2 regions of the Bradyrhizobium sp. 18BD genome follow, and region 2 is predicted to be linked to the other one. Evidence: predicted binding sites of a transcription regulator. Region 2 holds the regulator's gene; the other holds the start of a gene.
What was found. The regulator PhoB, encoded in region 2, activates phosphate uptake and scavenging genes when phosphate is short. The targets are predictions, from matches to a motif close to TGTCATNNANCTGTCAT.

Region 1: the regulator PhoB is predicted to act here: its motif matches at 9,205-9,221, upstream of RAD16_RS07210 (DUF47 domain-containing protein).

The regions. Positions count from the first base shown of each region.
Region 1 covers NZ_JAVAYL010000003.1:231,734-243,286, reverse strand. Annotated here, with positions in the region: gene RAD16_RS07270 (hypothetical protein) at 33-176, shown strand; gene RAD16_RS07265 (glutathione S-transferase family protein) at 258-962, shown strand; gene RAD16_RS07260 (sulfite exporter TauE/SafE family protein) at 966-1,751, opposite strand; gene RAD16_RS07255 (TetR/AcrR family transcriptional regulator) at 1,748-2,380, opposite strand; gene RAD16_RS07250 (tRNA-binding protein) at 2,597-2,968, opposite strand; gene RAD16_RS07245 (ArsC family reductase) at 3,074-3,427, shown strand; gene RAD16_RS07240 (hypothetical protein) at 3,452-4,126, opposite strand; gene RAD16_RS07235 (ABC transporter ATP-binding protein) at 4,438-5,193, shown strand; gene RAD16_RS07230 (ABC transporter ATP-binding protein) at 5,186-5,932, shown strand; gene RAD16_RS07225 (ABC transporter substrate-binding protein) at 5,980-7,200, shown strand; gene RAD16_RS07220 (branched-chain amino acid ABC transporter permease) at 7,274-8,137, shown strand; gene RAD16_RS07215 (branched-chain amino acid ABC transporter permease) at 8,139-9,107, shown strand; gene RAD16_RS07210 (DUF47 domain-containing protein) at 9,263-9,907, shown strand; gene RAD16_RS07205 (anion permease) at 10,005-11,012, shown strand; gene sugE (quaternary ammonium compound efflux SMR transporter SugE) at 11,005-11,319, opposite strand; gene RAD16_RS07195 (peptide chain release factor 3) at 11,494-11,553, shown strand, end outside.
Region 2 covers NZ_JAVAYL010000007.1:96,023-107,575, reverse strand. Annotated here, with positions in the region: gene pstC (phosphate ABC transporter permease subunit PstC) at 1-88, shown strand, start outside; gene pstA (phosphate ABC transporter permease PstA) at 90-935, shown strand; gene pstB (phosphate ABC transporter ATP-binding protein PstB) at 932-1,750, shown strand; gene phoU (phosphate signaling complex protein PhoU) at 1,762-2,478, shown strand; gene phoB (phosphate regulon transcriptional regulator PhoB) at 2,501-3,208, shown strand; gene RAD16_RS14900 (GcrA family cell cycle regulator) at 3,369-3,881, opposite strand; gene RAD16_RS14895 (acetylornithine transaminase) at 4,337-5,539, shown strand; gene argF (ornithine carbamoyltransferase) at 5,539-6,474, shown strand; gene RAD16_RS14885 (Hsp33 family molecular chaperone) at 6,764-7,771, shown strand; gene apaG (Co2+/Mg2+ efflux protein ApaG) at 8,814-9,206, opposite strand; gene RAD16_RS14875 (OpgC domain-containing protein) at 9,387-10,622, shown strand; gene RAD16_RS14870 (SGNH/GDSL hydrolase family protein) at 10,622-11,401, shown strand; gene RAD16_RS14865 (SGNH/GDSL hydrolase family protein) at 11,414-11,553, shown strand, end outside.

The DNA.
Region 1 (11,553 bases), on a different contig from region 2:
CGTGCGAACAGAATTGAGAGAAAGCTCGTGCGATGAATGATGCCAGTCAGTTCGTAACCGCGATGCTCGCGCTCGTTTTCACCGGAGCATTGCTCGTGACCGGTCAGCTCTTCGTCGAGCAGCGCGCCCAGCGCGATGCGGTCTACGCAACCAATCATCTGCTGCGGCCGTTTTAATTTGGCTCAATGACCCGGCCTTGCACCGTTCGATGGCTCGCCTAGACTAGGCGCAATCTCACGAACGAAGCCGGGGTCCCGATGTCCGATCTATCCGCCTTTCCGATCACCAAGCGCTGGCCGGCAAAGCATCCTGAGCTGCTTCAGCTCTATTCGCTACCGACGCCGAACGGCGTGAAGGTCTCGATCATGCTGGAGGAGATCGGGCTGCCTTACGAAGTCCATCTCGTCGATTTCGGCAAGGACGATCAGAAGACGCCGGAGTTCCTCTCACTCAATCCGAACGGCAAGATCCCTGCGATCCTCGATCCCAACGGTCCCGGCGGCAGGCCACTGCCGCTGTTCGAGTCCGGCGCGATCCTGCAATATCTCGCGGAGAAGACCGGCAAGCTCTTGCCGGAGGACGCTGCGCGCCGCTACCAGACCATCCAGTGGGTGCATTTCCAGATGGGCGGCATCGGGCCGATGTTCGGCCAGGTCGGCTTCTTCCACAAATTCGCCGGCAAGGACTTTGAGGACAAGCGGCCGCGCGATCGTTACGTCAGCGAAGCCAAGCGCCTGCTCGGCGTGATGGAGACGCACCTCGCCGGCCGGCAATGGTTCATGGATGACGATTACACCATCGCGGATATCTCGATGCTCGGCTGGGTGCGCAACCTCATCGGCTTCTATGGCGCCGGCGATCTCGTCGAGTTCAGCCAATTCAAGTCGGTTGCTGCTTGGCTCGAACGTGGCCTTGCGCGCCCCGCCGTGGAACGCGGACTGAACATTCCGAAGCGGCCGTAAGATCTAAGTCAGCGCCTTGTACGCCATGTAGAGCGCCATCAGCCCAACGAGAGCGATCATGGCCCGGCGCAGCGCCGATTTGCTGACGCCGTTGGCCATGCGTGCACCGAAATCGGTGCCGATCCAGAGGCCGGCAACGATGCCGATGACGGCCGGCCAGCCGACCATGAGTCCCTTGCTCCAGTAGATCCAGGCCGCCGGGATGTTGGTCGGGATGACCGAGAAGATGAGGCTGACGAGCTGCGCCTGATGCTGCGGCACGCGCAGGCCTGCTGCGAGGCCGACAGTGATCGCAAGGCCTCCGCCGATGCCCATGAAGCCGGACGAAAAGCCGGCCGCCATGCCGATGAGGAGCAGGGGCAGCCGGGGCAGATTATCCCGGCCGTTGGCCTTGTCGCTTGCCTCGTTGCGGTCGTGTCGCAGGATGAGGAGGGCGATCAGCGCGACGAGGTAGACGACATAAGTCCATTGCAGAACCGCGTCGGACACCGCGGCCGCGGCATAGCCGCCGCCGATGCCACCGACGAGAAATCCGATGCAGATCCAGATGATCCATGACAGCGGACTGCGATTCCCGCTCTGCCAATAGCGGCGCACGCCGGCGAGACCCGTCGGCGGAATCTGCGTGATCAGCGAGGTGCCCTGGGCGATATGCTGCTCGGCCCCGAGCATCAGCACGGAGAAGATCACGAGACCGCCCCCCGGGCTTGTGCCCGTGAAGCCCGACGCGAGCCCTCCGATCAGGCCGACGCCGGCGCCGGCAATGAGTTCAAGAAGGACATCGGTCATGTCCTGGTCCGTCGCTTGACGTCGGGCTTGGTCGTACGGAAGCCATCGACCACGCCATCGACGGCTGCCATGCAGGCCCCGACGTCAAAATCTTCGCCCCAGCATTTTTGCAGCACAAAGCCCTGGAAGATCGCGATCAGCACCCGCGCGATCGCCTCCGCGCTGATATCGCGCTTGATGAGGCCGTCGTGCTGGCCGCGCTCGACCAGCGCCACGATCAGCGCGCGCGGCATGTCGATGCCTTCGACGACGCTGGTGCGGACGCGGCGATTGCGCAGCGCCTCGGCCCAGCCATGGATGCCGACGCGGCGGCGCGCTTCGCCGGCGGGATCGGTGAGCCATTGCGCGTAGACGCGGATCAGCGCGTGGAGACCTTCAATCGGATCGCCCGATCCCTGCGCGACCGAGTTGAGCACGGCCTCGCGGCGGTGACGGTCGTCGGCGAGCGCCTCGATCAGATCATCCTTGCTCTGGAAGTAGAGATAGACCGCGCCGTGGCTCAGTCCGGACCGCTTGACGATGTCGGCCATGCCGGTCTGGTGAAATCCGTCCTCGGCGAAGCAGCCGAGGGCGGCTTCGAGAATCTGCTGCCGCCGGCCTTCGCGCTGCTTGTCGCTGATCTTGGGCATCCGGGCGGTCCATAAATAACTGACAGATCGATCGTTTTAGCCGGTGGCCGGCTGGGGCTCTGCTTTAGCGGGTCAATATAAAAAATGATCAGTCAGTCATTTTTATTCGCCAAGAAGATTTTGGTCAAGTCCGACCGTCTTGAGCCGGCAAGGGAGAAGATTGTTCCGTTGTGATTGCGCCGATTGAGGCGCCGCTGCGGCCTCGATGGCGCGCCGCTAGAATAGCCGTCCGCCGTTCGGCACGGGCTTGCTCGGCTGCACCAGCACGACCTTGCCGTCGGCATCGGGGAAGCCGAGCGTCAGCACCTCCGACACGACCGGGCCGATCTGGCGCGGCGGGAAATTGACCACCGCCGCGACCTGTTGTCCCACCAGCGTCTCGATCGGATGGTTTTCGGTGATTTGCGCCGAGCTCTTGCGCACGCCGATGGCCGGACCGAAGTCGATCCACAGCCGCCACGCCGGCTTGCGCGCCTCCGGGAACGGCTTTGCATCGACGATGGTCCCGACGCGGATGTCGACCGCGAGGAAGGCGTTGAAGTCGATGGTCGGCGAGGCGGCCGCGGCGGGATCGTGAGTGACGTGCATGATGTATCCGTTCGGAGAGCTGGCTTGGATCCCAATATTGTCGCGCGAAGCGGAGTTTCGTACAACGCCGCAGCCGAAGCATCACGCATGCGCGAGGAACTGCTCTTGCCCAACACCATCTACGGCATCAAGAACTGCGACACCATGAAGAAGGCCCGCACCTGGCTCGACAGCCACGGCGTGGCCTACGAGTTTCACGATTACAAGGCTGTGGGCGTCGACAAGGACAAGCTCAAGCAGTGGAGCGACAAGGTCGGCTGGGAGACGCTGCTCAATCGCGCCGGCACCACCTTCAAGAAGCTGCCGGAGGCCGACAAGGAAGGCCTCACCGAGAAAAAGGCGCTGGCCCTGATGCTAGCGCAACCATCGATGATCAAGCGGCCGGTGCTGGAAGCCGGCGGCAAGCTGCTGGTCGGCTTCAAGCCGGATATCTACGCCAAGGAAGTGAAGGCCAAGTAGAACGGCGTCCGATCGCGCGGGGCGTCAGTTCAGCTCGATGATCTCGGTGGTGACGCCGGGCTGATCGGCGAACTCGACCACATCCGCGGCTGCGATGCGGCCGGGGGCGCGATGAAAGAGATCGCGATCGATCACCGCGCGCAATTTCGGGCGCGGCAGCGCGTCATTTCCGCGCATCAGATTCTTGATCTCGAAGCCGCCGTCCTCGCAGAAGGTCTTGAGCGAAGCGATGACGTGACAGACCTTTCCGTCGGTCTGGAACGGCAGCAGCAAGCGCTCATAGGCGACGACGCGGCCATAGATGTCGTCGACATCGGCCACGCTGTAGACCGGCAGTCCGCGCGCGACGCATTCATGATAGATGGGCATCACGAAAGGCACGAGCCGCGCCCCGATATATTCATCCAGCGGAACGCCCTTGCCGGTATGTCCATAGGCGCGCGAGATGCGCGTGCCTTCGCTCTGGATGACGAGGCGTGGCGTCTCGGTCGAAAGATCCACCGTATAGTAGATGAGATCGAATAACTCTTCCTCGAGTCGTGCCGGCTGATACTCCCAGATCGCAGGCGCCATCTGCTGGCGCGCATAAAGTCGCAGCCACGTGTTCAGGAGATCACGCTGCCTGATCGACTTGACGACGGAGGGCGCGGCGCTTGCGAAATCCAAAACAATATTCCCGGCAGTTCGAGACCTGCGCATCATGCAGCTTGCGGGAAAATTTTCTATGAAGGCTGGCGTGCGGGACGAAAGACCGTTAACGACGGCTTGATGACCGGTGCTTTCGCGAACCGGAAGGCCGGGCAGGCACGACATCGAAACGCCTCCGACTAAGGGAGCATTTGTATCCCAGCCGAAGGCCTGATCTGCTCAGCTTTCCGCCTTGCCTAACCCCCGTCACCTCCGGCATATTCCGCGCCCGGAGGCGGAGTTCCCGGACGGCCGCAAGGCGTCGGGAAAGTCGAAGCAACAAGGATAGCCACGCGCGTTTGCGCGGGCAGGGGGAAATCTGTTTGGCCGATGAGTTTATTCTCGAAACGGAAGGCTTGACCAAGGAGTTCGCGGGCTTCTTCGCTGTCCGCGACGTTGCGCTCAAGGTCCGCCGTGGAAGCATTCATGCGTTGATCGGCCCGAACGGCGCCGGCAAGACGACGTGCTTCAATCTCTTGACCAAGTTCCTGAAACCGTCTGCCGGAAAAATCCTGTACAAGGGGCAGGACATCACCGCGATGGCGCCGGCCGACGTGGCCCGCATGGGCCTCGTTCGCTCGTTCCAGATCTCGGCGGTATTTCCGCATCTCACCGCGCTGGAAAACGTCCGTGTCGCGCTTCAGCGCCAGCACGGCAGCTCGTTCGACTTCTGGCGTTCCAAGTCGGTGCTCAACCGCTTCAACGATCGCGCGCGCGAACTGTTGAACGATGTCGGCCTCAGCGAGTTTGCCAATACGCCCGCGGTCGAGATGCCCTACGGGCGCAAGCGTGCACTCGAGATCGCAACGACGCTGGCGCTCGACCCCGAAATGATGCTGCTGGACGAGCCGATGGCCGGCATGGGTCACGAGGACATCGACAAGATCGCGGCGCTGATCAAGCGGATCTCCGCGAAATATACTATCCTGATGGTTGAGCATAACCTCAGCGTCGTGGCCAATCTCTCCGACATCATCACCGTGCTGACGCGCGGGCAGGTGCTGGCGCAGGGCCATTACAGCGAACTCACCAAGGACGAGCGCGTCAAGGAAGCGTATCTGGGAGCCGGTCATGCCTGACACTGCGATCGCCGAGGCTCCGGCAAAGTCTGCGACCGGCGGAAACATCCTTCAGGTCCGCAACCTCGAAGCATGGTACGGCGAGTCCCACATCCTGCACGGGATCAATTTCGACGTGAATGCGGGCGAGGTCGTCACGCTGCTCGGGCGCAACGGCGCCGGCAAGACCACCACGCTGAAGTCGATCATGGGCATCATCGGCAAGCGTGCCGGCTCGATCAAATTCAACAACCAGGAGATCATCCGCGCGACCTCCGACAAGATTGCGCGCATGGGCATCGCGTTCTGTCCGGAAGAGCGAGGGATATTCTCCAGCCTCGACGTGCGGGAGAATTTGCTGCTGCCGCCAGTGGTCCGTGAAGGCGGGTTGCCGCTCGAGCAGATCTTCGAGCTGTTTCCGAACCTGAAGGAGCGGCTCAACAGCCAGGGCACCAAGCTCTCCGGCGGCGAGCAGCAGATGCTCGCGATCGCGCGCATCCTGCGCACCGGCGCAAGCTTCCTGATGCTGGACGAGCCGACCGAGGGCCTGGCACCCGTCATCATCCAGCAGATCGGCCACACCATTGCGCGGCTCAAGAAGGAGGGATTCACGATCCTCCTGGTCGAGCAGAACTTCCGTTTCGCATCCACCGTCGCCGACCGCTATTACGTCGTCGAACACGGCAAGATCATTGACGGATTTTCCAACGCGGAGCTTGCCGCCAACATGGACAAGCTCCACACCTATCTCGGCGTCTAGAACGGCCAAACGTCAAACGACGAAGAGAAATTCACGAGGGAAGTCACATGAAGAAGTCGATTGCATCGTTTCTGCTCGGCGCGGCATTGGCCGTCACCACGGCTGGCGTAGCCTTCGCACAGGACAAGACGGTCAAGATCGGTGCGCTGTCCGATCAGTCCGGCCTCTATGCCGATCTCGGCGGCCCCGGCTCGACGCTCGCCGCGCAGATGGCGGTTGAGGATTCCGGTCTCGCGGCCAAGGGCTGGAAGATCGACATCATCTCCGGCGACCACCAGAACAAGCCCGACATCGGCACCGCGATCGCGCGCCAGTGGTTCGACGTCGACAAGGTCGACGTCATCGTCGACGTGCCGAACTCGGGCGTTGCGCTCGCCGTCAACAACGTCATCAAGGAAAAGAACGGCGTCTACATCAACTCGGGTGCTGCGACCTCCGACCTGACCAACGCGCAGTGCTCGCCCAACACCGTGCACTGGACCTACGACACCTACATGCTGGCCCACACCACGGGGCAGGCGCTGGTGAAGGCGGGTGGCGACAGCTGGTTCTTCCTGACCGCGGACTATGCCTTCGGTGCGGCGCTCGAGCGCGACACCACGGCCGTGGTCACCGCCAATGGCGGCAAGGTGGTCGGCGGCGTCAAGCATCCCCTGAACACGCCGGACTTCTCCTCGTTCCTGCTCCAGGCGCAGGCGTCCAAGGCCAAGATCGTCGGCCTTGCCAATGCCGGCGGCGACACCACCAACTCGATCAAGCAGGCGGCCGAGTTCGGCATCGTCAAGGGCGGCCAGAAGCTCGCCGCGCTGTTGCTGTTCCTCACCGACGTCAAGGCGATTGGTCTCGAGACCGCGCAGGGCCTCAACTTCACCGAGACCTTCTACTGGGACATGAACGACCAGACCCGCGCCTTCTCCAAGAAGTTCTCGGAGAAGATGAAGAACGGCGCGATGCCGACCATGGTGCAGGCGGGCGTCTATGCCGGCGTGCGCCATTATCTCAAGGCGCTCGAAGCGCTCGGCGGCAATCCTCATGACGGCGTCAAGGTCGTCGAGAAGATGAAGTCGATGCCGACCGAGGACGATCTGTTCGGCAAGGGCGAGATCCAGCCCAACGGCCGCACCATCCACAATGCCTATCTGTTCGAGGTGAAGAAGCCCTCCGAGTCGAAGGGGCCGTGGGACTTCTACAAGCTGGTCGGCACGGTGTCGGGCGACCAGGCCTTCACGCCGCTCTCCGAGAGCAAGTGCCCACTGCTCAAGAAGTAAGAACAACAGCCCGCCGGCTTCGAGCCGGCGGGCAGCTATCCAGGGAAGGCCGAAGGGACCGGGTACGGGATCGATGCAGGCTCTATACGCTCAGCTACTGGTGGGACTGATCAACGGCTCGTTCTACGCGCTGCTCAGTCTCGGGCTTGCCGTGATCTTCGGCATGCTCAACATCATCAATTTCGCCCATGGCGCGCTCTACATGATGGGCGCCTTCGTCGCCTATTTCCTCCTGAACCTCGGCGGCATCAATTACTGGTGGGCGCTGCTGCTGGCGCCGATCATCGTCGGCATCTTCGGCATGATCCTGGAACGGACCATGCTGAAATTCCTGACCGGGCTCGACCATCTCTACGGCCTGCTGCTGACCTTCGGCATCGCGCTGATCGTGCAGGGCGTGTTCCAGAACTATTTCGGCTCCTCCGGCCTGCCTTACGCCATTCCTGACCAGCTCAAGGGCGGCATGAATCTCGGCTTCATGTTCTTACCCATCTATCGCGGCTGGGTGGTCATCTTCTCGTTGGTCGTGTGTCTTGCGACCTGGTTCCTAATCGAGAAGACGCGGCTTGGCGCTTACCTGCGCGCTGCCACCGAAAACCCGACTCTGGTCCGCGCCTTCGGCATCAACGTGCCGCGCATGATCACGCTGACCTACGGCCTCGGCGTCGGCCTTGCCGCGCTTGCGGGCGTGCTCTCGGCGCCGATCAACCAGGTGCGGCCGCTGATGGGCGCCGACCTCATCATCGTCGTGTTCGCCGTTGTGGTGATCGGCGGCATGGGATCGATCATGGGCTCCATCATCACCGGCTTTGCGCTCGGAGTGATCGAGGGCCTGACCAAATATTTCTACCCCGAGGCCTCCAACACCGTCGTGTTCGTGCTGATGGTGCTGGTGCTCTTAGTGAAGCCAACGGGATTGACGGGAAGGGCGGCCTGATATGACAGCCTTGACGGACGACACGCTGCCGGTAACCCCGCGCGCGATGCGCGACGAGATGATTGTGTTTGTGGTGATGGCGCTGCTGCTGGCGTCGGTGCCCTTTACAGGAGTCTATCCGTTCTTCGTGATGCAGGCGCTGTGCTTTGCGCTGCTCGCCTGCGCCTTCAACCTTTTGATTGGCTATGGCGGCTTGCTGTCCTTTGGACACGCGATGTTCCTCGGCACCGCCGGCTATTGCAGCGCGCATGCACTGAAAGTGTGGGCACTGCCGCCGGAGCTCGGCATCCTCGTCGGTATTGTCGCTGCTTTTGGTCTCTCGATCATCACCGGTTACATCTCGATCCGCCGCCAGGGCATCTATTTCTCGATGATCACGCTGGCGCTGTCGCAGCTCTTGTACTTCATCTACCTCCAGGCGCCGTTCACCCATGGTGAGGACGGCATCCAGGGCATTCCGCAGGGACGCATGTTCGGCCTCTTCGATCTGTCCAAGCCGACCGTGCTCTATTACGTCGTGCTGGTTGGGTTCCTCGCCGGCTTCCTGCTGATCTACCGCATCATCAACTCTCCGTTCGGCGAAGTCCTGAAGTCGATCCGTGAGAACGAGCAGCGCGCGATCTCGCTCGGCTACCGGACCGACCAGTACAAGTTCCTGGCGTTCGTCCTGTCGGGAACGCTGGCCGGCTTTGCCGGCGCGCTGAAAGTGTTCGTGGCGCAGAACGCCTCGCTCACCGACGTGCACTGGTCGATGTCGGGCGAAGTCGTGCTGATGACGCTGGTCGGCGGTCTTGGCACCATCTTCGGGCCTGTGGTTGGCGCTTTCGTGATCATCGCCATGCAGCAATATCTGGCCAGCTTCGGCCAGTGGGTGACGGTGATCCAGGGCTCGATCTTCGTCGTCTGCGTGCTGACCTTCCGGCGCGGTGTCATCGGCGAAATCGCCCATTACTTCCGGAGATCGCTCTAAATAATTGATATCGCGTCAATTTCATTGGCGCGATAATCCGGTGGATGATCCGGCTCCGCGGGCGTGAGATGTCACGCATGCGGGGCGGAAATGGTTTATGAAAGTTTTGTGACGGCCCATCCGGGCCGGCCATTTCCAACCGGTAGCCTATCCCCATGATGCGATGGTTTCGCGCGTTCCTGCCCAAGGAAGAACGGTTCTTCGACCTGTTCGACCGCCATGCCAAGACCGTGATCCAAGGCGCGATCGCGCTCCAGGGCGTGCTCAACGGGGGCGAGGAGACGCCGGTCTATTGCCAGCGCGTCAGCCAGTTCGAGAACGACGCGGATAACGTCACCCGTGAGGTGCTGACGGCGGTACGCCGCACCTTCATCACGCCGTTCGACCGCGGCGACATCAAGAACCTCATCACCTCGATGGACGACGCCATCGACCAGATGCAGCAGACCGCCAAGGCCGTGATGCTGTTCGAGGTCCGCACCTTCGAGCCGCCGATGCGTGAGATCGGCGCGCTTCTGATCGAATGCGCCAATCTGGTCGGCCGCGCGCTGCCGCTGATGCAGTCGATCGGCCCGAACGTCGCGATGCTGACCGCGATCACGGAAGAGCTGACCAAGCTCGAAGGCCGCGTCGACGATCTCCATGACATCGGGCTGAAGGAATTGTTCCTCAAGCACCGCGACGGCAATGCGATGGATTTCATCGTCGGCGCCGAGATCTACGACCACCTCGAAAAGGTGGCCGATCGCTTCGACGACGTCGCGAACGAGATCAACAGCATCGTCATTGAGCAGGTCTAGCGCATGATCCGGAAAAGTGTGCAGCGGTTTTCCTTCGCGACAAACGCGGAACGCGTTTGCGCGGAGATCATGCGCCAACTTTAAGGGCAGGGCCGCCGTGGATGCTGCTCTCGGTGTTCCCGTCCTGGTCGGCTTGATCGCCGTCGCGCTGCTGTTCGACTTCCTGAACGGCCTGCACGACGCCGCCAATTCGATCGCCACCATCGTCTCGACCCGCGTGCTGCGGCCGCAATTCGCGGTGCTCTGGGCCGCCTTCTTCAATTTCATCGCCTTCATGGTATTCGGGTTGCACGTCGCCCAGACCATCGGCACCGGCATCATCGATCCCGCGGTGGTGGACGCGCAGGTGATCTTTGCGGCCCTCATCGGCGCGATCGTCTGGAATCTCGTGACCTGGGGGCTCGGCATCCCGTCCTCGTCCTCGCACGCGCTGATTGGCGGCCTCGTCGGCGGCGGCATGGCGAAAGCGGGGATCTCGGCGGCGGTGTGGAGCGGCCTGTCCAAGGCGGTGCTCGCGATCGTGCTGTCGCCGCTGGTCGGCTTCCTGCTGGCGATGATGCTGGTGGCGATCGTGTCCTGGCTCTCGGTGCGCTCGACACCCTTCGCCGTCGACCGTGCGTTCCGCATCCTGCAATTCGCCTCCGCCTCGCTCTATTCGCTCGGTCATGGCGGCAATGACGCGCAGAAGACCATGGGCATCATCGCGGTGCTGCTCTATTCGCAGGGCCATCTCGGCAACGAGTTTTCCGTACCGTTCTGGGTGGTGCTGTCCTGCCAGGCGGCGATGGCGATGGGCACGCTGATGGGTGGCTGGCGCATCGTCCGCACCATGGGCCTGCGCATCACAAAGCTGACGCCGATGCAGGGGTTTTGCGCCGAGACCGGCGGCGCGGCGACCCTGTTCATGGCGACCTTCCTCGGCGTTCCCGTCTCGACCACCCACACCATCACCGGCGCGATCGTCGGCGTCGGTGCGGCCCGCCGGGTCTCGGCGGTGCGCTGGAACGTCGCAAGCTCGATCGTCTATGCTTGGGTGATCACGATCCCGGCCTCGGCCATCGTCGCGGCGCTGACTTGGTGGGCGGTCCAGCTCTTCCTCAGGTAACGAATTTCAGCCCGGCGATGCCGGCGACGATCAGGGCGATGCTGGCGAGGCGGAAGGCTGTCGCCGGTTCGCCGAACAGGATGATGCCCAGCGTCGCGGTCCCGACCGCGCCGATGCCGGTCCAGACCGCATAGGCGGTTCCGACGGGCAGTGATTTGAGGGCAAGTCCGAGCAGGATGACGCTGCCGGCCATTGCCGCGAGCGTGATGATGGATGGAACAAGCCTGGTAAAGCCCTCGGTGTATTTCAGGCCGATCGCCCAGGTGATTTCGAGAAGACCGGCGACGAACAGGATGCTCCAGGCCATGACGACCCTCCATTCAAGGCAGGGTCGTCCCCGCAGGCTGATAGGCTGATGAGCAGGAAGGCCGTCCTCCCCCAAGGCCAGTATGGCCAAGGCCGATATGGGGCTGGCCGAAGGGCTCCGCAATCACCAAATGAGGCTTGATCCAGCCCATTTTCCCTGCCAAACGCTCCCGCCATGTCCGACATTGCCGCACCCACAGCCGAATCGCCGGCCCGTTCCCCGCTTGCCGCAGAA
Region 2 (11,553 bases):
CGGCCTGCTGCTGTTCGTGCTGACGTTCTTCGTGCTCGCGGCCGCACGCTTGATGCTGCTGCGTCTCGAAAAGAAGGCGGGGAAGTAACATGAACCCGATTTACGCCCGCCGCCGCCGCATGGACATCGTCATCCGTGCGCTGTGCCTCGCCGCTGCCGCCTTCGGCGTCACCTGGCTCGCGCTGATCCTGCTGACGCTGTTCTACAACGGCCTCGCCGGGCTCAACCTGCAGGTCTTTACCGAAAATACCCCGCCGCCCGGCTCGACCGACGGCGGCCTGCTCAACGCGATCGTCGGCTCGCTGATCATGACCGTGCTCGGCGTCGGCATCGGCGCGCCGCTCGGCCTGTTCGCCGGCACCTATCTCGCCGAGTACGGCCGCAACGACAAGCTGACCTCGGTGATCCGCTTCATCAACGACATCCTGCTGTCGGCGCCCTCGATCATCATCGGCCTGTTCATCTACGGCGCGGTGGTGGTGCCGATGCGCGGCTTCTCGGCGATCGCCGGCTGCCTCGCGCTCGCCGTGATCGTCATCCCGGTGGTGCTGCGCACGACCGAGGACATGCTGCTGCTGGTGCCGAACGCATTGCGCGAGGCGGCCTCCGCGCTCGGCCTGCCGCGCTCGCTGGTGATCAAGCGGATCGCCTATCGTGCGGCCCGCTCGGGTCTGATCACCGGCGTGATGCTAGCGACCGCCCGCGTCGCCGGCGAGACCGCGCCGCTGCTGTTCACCGCGCTGTCGAACCAGTTCTTCAGCCTCAGCCTGAACAAGACGATGGCCAACCTGCCGGTGACCATCAACAACTTCGTCCAGAGCCCCTACGCCTATTGGAAGCAGCTCGCCTGGAGCGGCGCGCTGCTGATCACGTTGACCGTGCTTGCCCTGAACATTGGCGCGCGCATCCTGAGCGCCGAGAGGACTGCAAAATGAGCGAAATGTCTGTTTCCGTGAGTACGCCCGTTCAGCCCGGCTCGCAGCCGTTGCCGGAAGCGCCCGCCAAGGTGACGGTGCGCAACCTCAACTTCTATTACGGCGACCACCATGCGCTGAAGAACATCAACCTGTCGCTCGGCACCAACCGCGTGACGGCGTTCATCGGCCCGTCGGGCTGCGGGAAGTCGACCCTGCTGCGCATCTTCAACCGGATGTACGACCTCTATCCGGGCCAGCGCGTCACCGGTCAGCTCATGCTCGACCAGACCAATATCCTCGACCCCAAGTTGGATCTCAATCTGCTGCGCGCCCGCGTCGGCATGGTGTTCCAGAAGCCGACGCCGTTCCCGATGACGATCTACGAGAACATCGCCTTCGGCATCCGTCTCTATGAGAAGATCTCGAAGTCGGAGATGGACGACCGCGTCGAGAAGGCGCTGCGCGGCGGCGCGCTGTGGAACGAGGTCAAGGACAAGCTCAACGCCTCCGGCCTGTCGCTCTCCGGCGGCCAGCAGCAGCGCCTCTGCATCGCCCGCACCGTCGCGGTGCGCCCCGAGGTGATCCTGTTCGACGAGCCCTGCTCGGCGCTCGATCCGATCTCGACCGCCAAGGTCGAGGAGCTGATCCAGGAACTGTCCGAGAACTACACGATCGCGATCGTCACCCACAACATGCAGCAGGCGGCGCGTGTCTCCGACAAGACCGCCTTCATGTATCTCGGCGAGCTCATCGAGTTCGACGACACCAGCAAGATCTTCACGTCGCCGACCGACCGGCGTACGCAGGATTACATCACCGGCCGGTTCGGCTGAGGAGACGGAACATGGGTTCTGAACATACCGCAAAGGCCTTCGACACCGACCTCCAGGAGCTCACCCGCCTGGTCGCCGAGATGGGCGGCATCGCCGAACGCTTGATCGTCGATTCCGTCGACGCGCTGATCCGCCGCGACGTCCCGCTCGGCCAGCGCGTCGTCACCGCCGACGCCGATATCGACGCGCTGCAGAAAAAGATCGAGGAGCGCGCCGTGCTCACCATCGCGCGCCGTCAGCCGATGGCCGTCGACCTTCGCGAGATCGTCGGCGCCATGCGCGTCGCGACCGATCTCGAGCGGATCGGCGACCTCGCCAAGAACATGGGCAAGCGCGTTGCCGCGCTCGATGCCGACTTCCATCCGCTGAAGCTGTTCCGCGGCCTGGAGCACATGACCGACCTCGTGCAGCAGCAGGTCAAGTCGGTGCTGGACGCCTATGCCGCGCACGATCTGCCGGCGGCGATGGCGGTGTGGAAGGGCGACGAGGAAGTCGACGCCATCTGCACCTCGCTGTTCCGCGAGCTCCTCACCTACATGATGGAGGATCCGCGCAACATCTCGTTCTGCATCCATCTGATGTTCTGCGCCAAGAACATCGAGCGCATCGGCGACCACGCCACCAACATCGCCGAGACCGTGTTCTATATGATCGAGGGCCAGGCGATCACCGACAAGCGGCCGAAGGGCGACATGACGACCTTCGCCACGACGGTCCCGAATACCTGATTAGCTAAGGAGCGACGACCCCATGGGCGCACGCATTATGGTGGTTGAGGACGAGGAAGCTCTCACCGAGCTGCTTCGCTACAACCTCGAAGGCGACGGCTATGACGTGGAGACGGTGATGCGCGGCGACGATGCCGACACCCGTCTCAAGGAGCACATCCCCGATCTGATCGTGCTCGACTGGATGCTGCCGGGCCTCTCCGGCATCGAGCTGTGCCGCCGGCTTCGCACCCGGCCCGAGACCAAGCAGCTCCCGATCATCATGCTCACCGCGCGCGGTGAGGAGAGCGAGCGGGTGCGCGGTCTTGCGACCGGTGCCGACGACTACATCGTCAAGCCGTTCTCGGTGCCGGAGCTGCTGGCCCGCGTGAAGGGCCTGCTGCGGCGTGCCAGCCCCGAGCGGCTCGCCACGGTGCTCGCCTATGGCGACATCGAGCTCGATCGCGACAAGCGCCGCGTGGCACGTTCGGGCCGGCCGATCGATCTCGGCCCGACCGAATATCGCCTGCTGGAGTTCTTCCTGGAGCATCCCGGCCGCGTGTTCTCGCGCGAGCAGCTGCTCGACAGCGTCTGGGGCCGCGACATCTACATCGACGAACGCACCGTCGATGTGCATATCGGCCGCCTGCGCAAGCTGCTCAATCTCGGCCGCGAGCAGGATCCGATCCGCACCGTCCGCGGCGCCGGCTACGCGCTCGACGATCGCTTCGCCAAGGCTGAGCAGACTTAAAGAGTCTGAGCAGCCTTAAAGTGGCTGAGCAGACGGGGGCTGAGCAAACGTAAAAACGGCTGCAAGCAAGCCAAATAAAAAGCGCGCCACCTGGCGCGCTTTTTTATGTCTCGATCGTCGTCCCAGCCGTGTGCCGGGACGATGTCGTCTGAAGCCGTGCTCAGCGCGTGCCGGGCTTGGCCGGTGCGCGGCGGCGATCCGCCGCGGGCTGATACGCCACCCGCGAGTGCTGGGCGCAATAGGGCAGGCCGGAAAGGGCCTTGCCGCCGCAGAAGAAGAAATCCGGGCTGGAGGGATCGCCGACCGGCCAGTGGCAGGTCGCCTCGTTCAGCTCCAGCAGCGACAGCCGCTGGCTCATCGGCACCACGTTGTCGTAGGTGACCGGTTCGGCCTCGACCTCGACCTCGAAGGCCTGCGCCAGCGCGGTGTTGCCGCGCGCGATCGGCCGGCTCACCCGCATCATATGCTGCGCGGGACGCGCCTTGCGCGGCCGGGGAGCCGCCGACGAGGGGCTCTTGGCGCGGCCGGACAGGCCGAGCCTGTGCACCTTGCCGATCACGGCATTACGGGTCACGTTGCCGAGCTCGGCCGCAATCTGGCTGGCCGAAAGTCCGGCCTCCCAGAGCTTTTTAAGCTGCTCGACGCGATCGTCGGACCAGGTCAAAACCGTCATTGCACCCTTTCCCTCGCCGTACGGCCGCCATCCTGGCGCCATGCGGCGAATGCCTAAGCCTCGAAAAACCCGTGCCGTCAGAATCCCTTAAGGCTCGCCGGGCGCAGCTGGAACGCCCGAACGTTTACGCCGGTACATGAGGACTTAGAGGATCAGAAACACTGCACGAGATGTCGTATCTGACAAGCCAAACGCTACAATATGGCGTGACTCACGCGCAAGAGTCCGCCGACTCGCTTCCACATGTTCCGTGGCAAAAACCCCGCTAATTCGGCACCGCAAGACTACGGATTCAGCGTTTCGCGAGGCTTTCGGGCGGCATTGACACCGGTATCACCAGGCATAAGATAGTGACACGTGCCGCCCTTAAAAGGCGGCACGTTTCGTTTTCCGGGCCGGTTGATGGTGCGTTGCGCAATGCACGCTCACGCCGTCCGCAACATCAAGTGATCGTCATGACTAACAGCGCAGCGCCGCATTTGCTCCCCGTTTTCGCCAGGGCCGACCTCGGTTTCGAGCGCGGCGAAGGCTGCTGGCTGATTGCGACCAACGGCGACCGCTATCTCGACTTTACCTCCGGCGTTGCGGTGAACGCGCTCGGCCACGCCCATCCCGCGCTGGTCAAGGCCTTGCAGGAGCAGGCGACGAAGCTCTGGCATATGTCGAACCTGTTCCAGAGCCCCGATGGCGAGAAGCTCGCCGCGCGCCTGTGCAGCGAGAGCTTTGCGGACTTCGTGTTCTTCTGCAATTCCGGCGCCGAAGCGCTGGAGGGCGTGATCAAGCTGGTCCGCCATCATCACTTCTCCAAGGGACATCCGGAGCGCTATCGCATCATCACCTTCGAAGGCGCCTTCCATGGCCGCACGCTGGCAACGCTGGCCGCGACGGGATCGGCAAAATATCTCGAAGGCTTTGGTCCGCCGATGGACGGTTTCGACCAGATCCCGCACGGTGACATCGAGGCCGTGAAGAAGGCGATCGGCCCGCAGACCGCCGGCATCCTGATCGAGCCGATCCAGGGCGAGGGCGGCGTGCGTTCGGCAACGCCTGCGTTCCTCAAGGCGCTGCGCCAGCTCTGCGACGAGAAGGGCCTGCTGCTCGCCTTCGACGAGGTGCAGACCGGCATGGGCCGCGCCGGCGATCTGTTCGCCCATCGGCGCACCGGCGTCACGCCCGACGTGATGTCGCTGGCGAAGGCGCTCGGCGGCGGCTTTCCGATCGGCGCGGTGCTCGCGACCGCGGAGGCGGCGTCCGGCATGGGCCCCGGTTCGCACGGCTCGACCTTCGGCGGCAATCCGCTGGCGATCTCGGCTGCGAACGCCGTGCTCGACGTCATGCTCAAGCCCGGCTTCTTCGACCACGTGCAGAAGATGTCGCTGCTGCTCAAGCAGAAGCTCGCCTCCGTCATCGACCGGCATCCTGATGTCGTCTGCGAAGTGCGCGGCGAAGGGTTGCTGATCGGCATCAAGGCTGTCGTGCCGTCCGGCGATCTCGTCGCGGCGCTGCGCAACGAAAAGCTGCTCACGGTCGGCGCCGGCGACAATGTCGTGCGTTTCCTGCCGCCCTTGATCGTCAGCGAGGCCGAGATCGAGGACAGCGTCGGGCGGCTGGAGCGCGCCTGCACTGCGCTTGCCGGCAACAAGAGGGCGGCAAGCTGATGAGCAAGTCCCCCAATAAAACACCGAAGCACTTCCTCGACATCGACGAGCTGCCGCTGTCGGAGCTCAAGAGCATGCTCGACGCCTCCTCCGCCATGAAGGCGAAGCAGAAGGCGCATCAGCCGGTCAGGCCCCTCGAAGGCAAGACGCTGGCGATGATCTTCGAGCGTCCCTCGACGCGGACGCGCGTCTCGTTCGACGTCGCCATGCGCCAGCTCGGCGGCGAGCCCATCATGCTCACCGGCGCCGAGATGCAGCTCGGCCGCGGCGAGACCATTGCCGACACCGCGCGCGTGCTGTCGCGCTATGTCGATGCCATCATGATCCGCATCCTCAACCACGATGCGCTGCTCGAGCTTGCGGCCAACGCGACCGTGCCCGTCATCAACGGCCTGACGCGGCGCTCGCATCCCTGCCAGGTGATGGCGGACCTCCTGACCTATCAGGAGCATCGCGGCCCGATCGAGGGCCGGACGGTGGCCTGGACCGGCGACGACAACAACGTGCTGGCGTCGTGGGCCCATGCGGCCGAGCGCTTCAAATTCCAGCTCAATGTCGCAACCCCTCCGGAGCTCTCGCCGAAAAAGGTGATGCGCGACTGGATCAAGGCGACCGGCGCGCCGATCGTGCTCGGCACCGATCCCGAGGCCGCCGTGAAGGGCGCCGACTGCGTCGTCACCGACACCTGGGTGTCGATGGGCGACAAGGAGGGCGAGCATCGCCACAACGTGCTCAAGCCCTACCAGGTCAATTCCAAGCTGATGTCGCTGGCCAAGCCCGACGCGCTGTTCATGCACTGCCTGCCGGCTCATCGCGGCGAGGAAGTCACGGATGAGGTGATCGACGGCCCGCAATCGGTCGTGTTCGACGAAGCCGAGAACCGCCTGCACGCGCAGAAGGGCATTTTGGCCTGGTGCTTCGACGCGGTGAAGTAGCACTTGTAGCCCGGATGGAGCGCAAGCGAAATCCGGGTACTCAAGTCGCGGTAAGACCTCCCCGGATTGCGCGGAGCCTGTCATCGGGCGGCGCTCCGCGCCGACCAGTTGGCTCCATCCGGGCTACGCGGGCTACGACGTCATCCTGTGGCTATGGGTCCCGTATCAGCGCGTTGCGCGCCCCGGGATGACATCGAATTTGCAGGATCATGTGCGATCATAACTGCATCCGGAACACACCACCCACGCGCCCCTTCCATTTCCGCCCTCCGACCCCAGATAAAGCGCCATGGTTTTTCAATCCCCTGACATGAAAACCGGGCCTGAAGGCCCGGTTCGCGCGCCATCAGCGGTTCCGATTGACGACGCTGTGCTGCCCTACGAGGTCGACGCGCTCGACGTGCGCGGTCGCCTGGTGCGGCTCGGCCCTGCGCTCGACGAGATCCTGACCAAGCATGATTATCCCGCGCCGGTGGGCAAGCTGCTCGGCGAGGCCATCGTGCTGACGACGCTGCTCGGCTCGGCACTGAAGTTCGAGGGCCGCTTCATCCTCCAGGCCCAGACCGACGGTCCGGTGTCGTTCCTGGTAGTGGACTATCAGGCGCCGGATCGCCTCCGCGCCTATGCGCGCTTCGATGCTGCGCGTCTCGGTGACGCCAAGGACTCCGGCACGCTGCTCGGCCGCGGCCATCTCGCCATGACCATCGACCAGGGGCCCGACATGAGCCGCTACCAGGGTCTGGTCGCGCTCGATGGCGGTGGACTGGAAGAGGCCGCCCACGAATATTTCCTGCGCTCCGAGCAGATCCCGACCAAGGTGCGCCTTGCGGTCGGCGAGGAATGGCGCTCGAGCGACGGCGGCAAGCACCGCTGGCGCGCCGGTGGCATGCTGATGCAATTCCTGCCCAAGGCGCCCGAGCGCGCGCGGCAGGCCGACTTGCATCCCGGCGATGCGCCCGAAGGTGCCGAGGTGCACAGCGTTGCCGAAGACGACGCCTGGGTCGAGGCGCGCTCGCTGATCGAGACCGTCGAGGACGTCGAGCTGATCGATCCGGAGCTGTCCGGCGAACGGCTGCTCTACCGCCTCTTCCACGAGCGCGGCGTGCGCGTGTTCAATCCGCTCGCGCTGAAGGCGCAATGCTCCTGCTCGCGCAATGCGGTCGCATCCATGCTGAAGAGCTTTTCGCCCGACGACCGCGCCGCCATGGTCAAGGACGACAAGGTCGTCGTGACGTGTGAGTTTTGCTCGTCGGTGTATCAGTTCACGCCGGACGAGGCGGGCGTCGAAGACGCATAGGTGGTGCCGTCCCGTAGCCCGGGTGAGCGAAGCGATACCCGGGGCCACTGTCGCTTGAGGCAAGGCCCCGGATGTCGCTTCGCTCATCCGGGCTACGAGATCTTGCCCGACGGGCAAAACACCCCGCGACGCTGTCAATCTGCGCCCGCAAAAATATTCCACTTTACCGAAATTCGGAAATGGCGTATCTCTCGCCCATCCCGGCTCATCCTTGAGGGGCGATCGTGTGGTCGTCACGATACGCGAGCCGGGCTTGCGATGGACGCGGCAGCGTCGGGCATGAGAAGTTAAGGGCAGGGCGGATTGCTCTCCGTGAGCCCAAAACTCCGTGCGGACGAACGGCGCTGTCAGGTTCGTTTCGCCAGTAAGTTTCCGGCTCCGTCGACAGGGCCGGGAAAACTGCGGCGAGGAACGAGCCGTGCGTACGGCAAAACCGTGTGGTCCTGGCCGTCGTTGCTACGGTCAAGCTTTCGTGGATGCGGCATCAGCGTCAACCGGCGCGGTGCCGGCGACTTTCGCGAAGGTGAGGGAGGCCAAAGGGAACTCGGCTCCTGGGAGAGCACGGCATAAGCCGTCCAACCATCGCGCAGGGAAGGCCGTGTGTTGGGCTTCACCTGTATGCTGCTGTGCGGTCTCTTTGCGCTACCTTTCGCGCAGCAGACCGCGGGTGCCAGCCGGCACCCGGCCTTCCCTGCGCCCTCTTGGATGAGAGGGTGGAATGATTAGCAAAGCTCGGGTGAGATCAGCCGCGAGAACGCGAAGGCGTGTCTTTGATGAACCGCGCACAATTCCATGACCGTCACCCCCGCGCAATGGCGAGGCCATTGTCGCTGGAGGCGCGCGCTCTGCGGCGCATCGCGCCGCTGAGCAAGCCTCGAAGGGCGACAGCCCGGCTGCATCGTGGCCGCTCATCCTTCGAGGCTCCCCATGGGACGCGTTGCGTCCCATGCCTCGCACCTCCAGCGACAACCGCTTCGCGGTTGCGCGAGGATGACGGAGCTAGCAGGGCCGTCATTGCTGTGCGTGGCACCGAGGCATGCCGCTAATTCAACACCCGCTTATTATCCGGGCTGTCCAGCGAGAACGTCGGCACGTCGATCTCGAAGCGTTCGCCGGTTTCGCTGACCATCTGATAGCGGCCGGTCATGAAGCCGGAGGCGGTGGAGAGCGGCACGCCGGAGGTATATTCGAAGCGCTCGCCGGGGGCGAGCGTCGGCTGCTCGCCGACCACGCCTTCGCCCCTGACCTCCTGCTGGCGGCCGGTGGCGTCGGTGATGATCCAGTACCGCGTCTTGAGCTGCACGGTCTCGTCGCCCGAATTGGTGATCACGATGGTGTAGGACCAGAAATAGCGCGAGCGGTCAGCCGACGACTGCTCCGGAACAAAGTTCGGCTCGACGGTCACTTCGATCTGGCGGGTCACGGCGCGGTACATGCCGCCATCATAACGAAAACCCGGCCGGGAACCAAACGCCGCAGGGCGGCTTTCCTGACATCCTCCCGCCCGATTTGGCGCGGAAGTACGCCCAATGTGATCCGGTGCGCTTTGCGAGACAACCGCCGGACCTGTACACTCCTTAACGCGTCGCGATCTGTGGAAGGGTTTCGGACCCCGATGACCATTGCCGACCAAGTGACGGGAGCGCCGGTCGCGGCAACCGCGACACCGCGCGCCGCCGCACCGGCCATCTCGCTGCCTGCGATCGGCGAGCGCGAGCTCCGGCTCGATCTGTTCCGCGGGCTCGCGCTGTGGCTGATCTTCATCGACCATCTGCCGTCGAGTCTCCTGACCTGGTTCACGATCCGCAATTACGGCTTCAGCGACGCCACCGAGATCTTCATCTTCATCTCCGGTTACACCGCCGCCTTCGTCTACGGCCGTGCGATGCTGGAGAGCGGCGTCGTCATCGCCACCGCGCGCATCCTGCGACGGGTCTGGCAGATCTACGTCGCCCACGTCTTCCTGTTCACGATCTTCCTCGCCGAGATCTCCTATGTGGCGACCAGCTTCGAGAACCCGCTCTACACCGAAGAGATGGGGATCATGGATTTCCTCAAGCAGCCCGATGTCACCATCGTGCAGGCGCTGCTGCTGCGCTTCCGTCCCGTCAACATGGACGTGCTGCCGCTGTATATCGTCCTGATGCTGGCGCTGCCGCTGATCCTGTGGTCGATGAAGTGGAAGCCCGACCTCACGCTCGCGCTGTCCGCCGTGCTCTACGCGGTGACCTGGGAATACGACCTCTACTTCTCCGCCTATCCGAACGGCTTCTGGGCGTTCAATCCGCTGGCCTGGCAATTGCTTTTCGTCTTCGGTGCATGGTGTGCGCTCGGAGGTGCGCGGCGCATGGCGCGTATTCTGGCTTCGCCGGTGACGATGTGGATCGCGATCGCCTATATCGTGGCGGCGTTCTACGTGACGCTGACCTGGTATGTGCCGCAACTGTCGCATCTGATGCCGAAGCGGCTCGAGCAATGGATGTATCCGATCGACAAGACTGACCTCGACGTGTTGCGCTTCACGCATTTCCTGGCGCTGGCCGCGCTCACCGTGCGCTTCCTGCCGCGCGATTGGCCGGGCCTCAAATCGCCCTGGCTGCGGCCGCTGATCCTGTGCGGCTCCCATTCCCTCGAGATCTTCTGCCTCGGCGTCTTCCTCGCCTTCGCCGGCCATTTCATCCTGGCCGAAGTCTCCGGCGGCGCAGCCATGCATGCGCTGATTAGTCTCTCCGGAATCCTGATCATGTGGGGCGTTGCATGGGTGATTTCGTGGTACAAGCGCGTGGCTGACAAGAGCGGTGCGAAAACCAAAAACGCCGTCGGCAACGCCGATCTGGCGGGAGGGGGCTGATGAAGGCGAAGGTTCTCCTGAGCCTGATCCTGCTATGCGGTGGCCTCGCCGCGCCCCAGGCGCGCGCGGGCGATGCTGCGCCTGCAGATCCAGCCGTGCCGCCGGCCTGCGAATTGCCGTCCTATCTGCTCACCAGCGAAAGCCAGCTTCCCAAGGTCGCCGAGGCCGTCAAATCCGGCAAACCGCTTGAAATCCTGGTCATCGGCACCGGCTCGACCCGGATTCCAGCCTCCGAGGACGCGTCCTATCCGGCGCGGATGCAGGCGATCTTGAAGGAGAAGCTGGCGCCGACCGAGGCCGTGCACGTCTCCGTAGAAATACAGAGCAAGAAGACGGCCGAGGAGGCGGCCGGAACCTTCGTTAAGCTGATGGAAGCAAAAAGGCCTACTTTGGTCATCTGGCAGACCGGGACCGTGGATGCTATGCGATCCATCGATCCCGATGATTTTCGTGGCGCGGTGACCGAAGGTGTTGTCGCGTTGCAGCAAGCGGGGGCTGATGTCGTCTTGATGAATTTGCAGTACAGCCCGCGCACGGAGACCATGATCTCGGTGCCGCCTTACCTCGATAATCTGAAGGTGGTGGCGCAGGAGCACGATATTCCGTTGTTCGACCGTTTCGCGATGATGCGTCAGTGGAGCGACCAGGGTCAGTTCGACCTGTTCAATCCCGCGCACGGACCGGAGTTGGCGAAACGAGTCCATGATTGCCTTGGCCGGGCGTTGGCACAGTTCGTGGTCGACGCAGCCCATCTGGGCCCGGCCCAGCAGCAAAATTGAGGTCTAGCGTTAATGAGTTCTCTCCGCCCTTTTTGCCTGACGGCATGGCCGGCTGCATCTGCAGCGGCCCTGCTGCTGTTGCTGTCGCCGGTATCGCAGTCGCGCGCGCAGGCGCAAGCCGCGCAGGCGACGCCCTCGCCGGCACAGCCCGC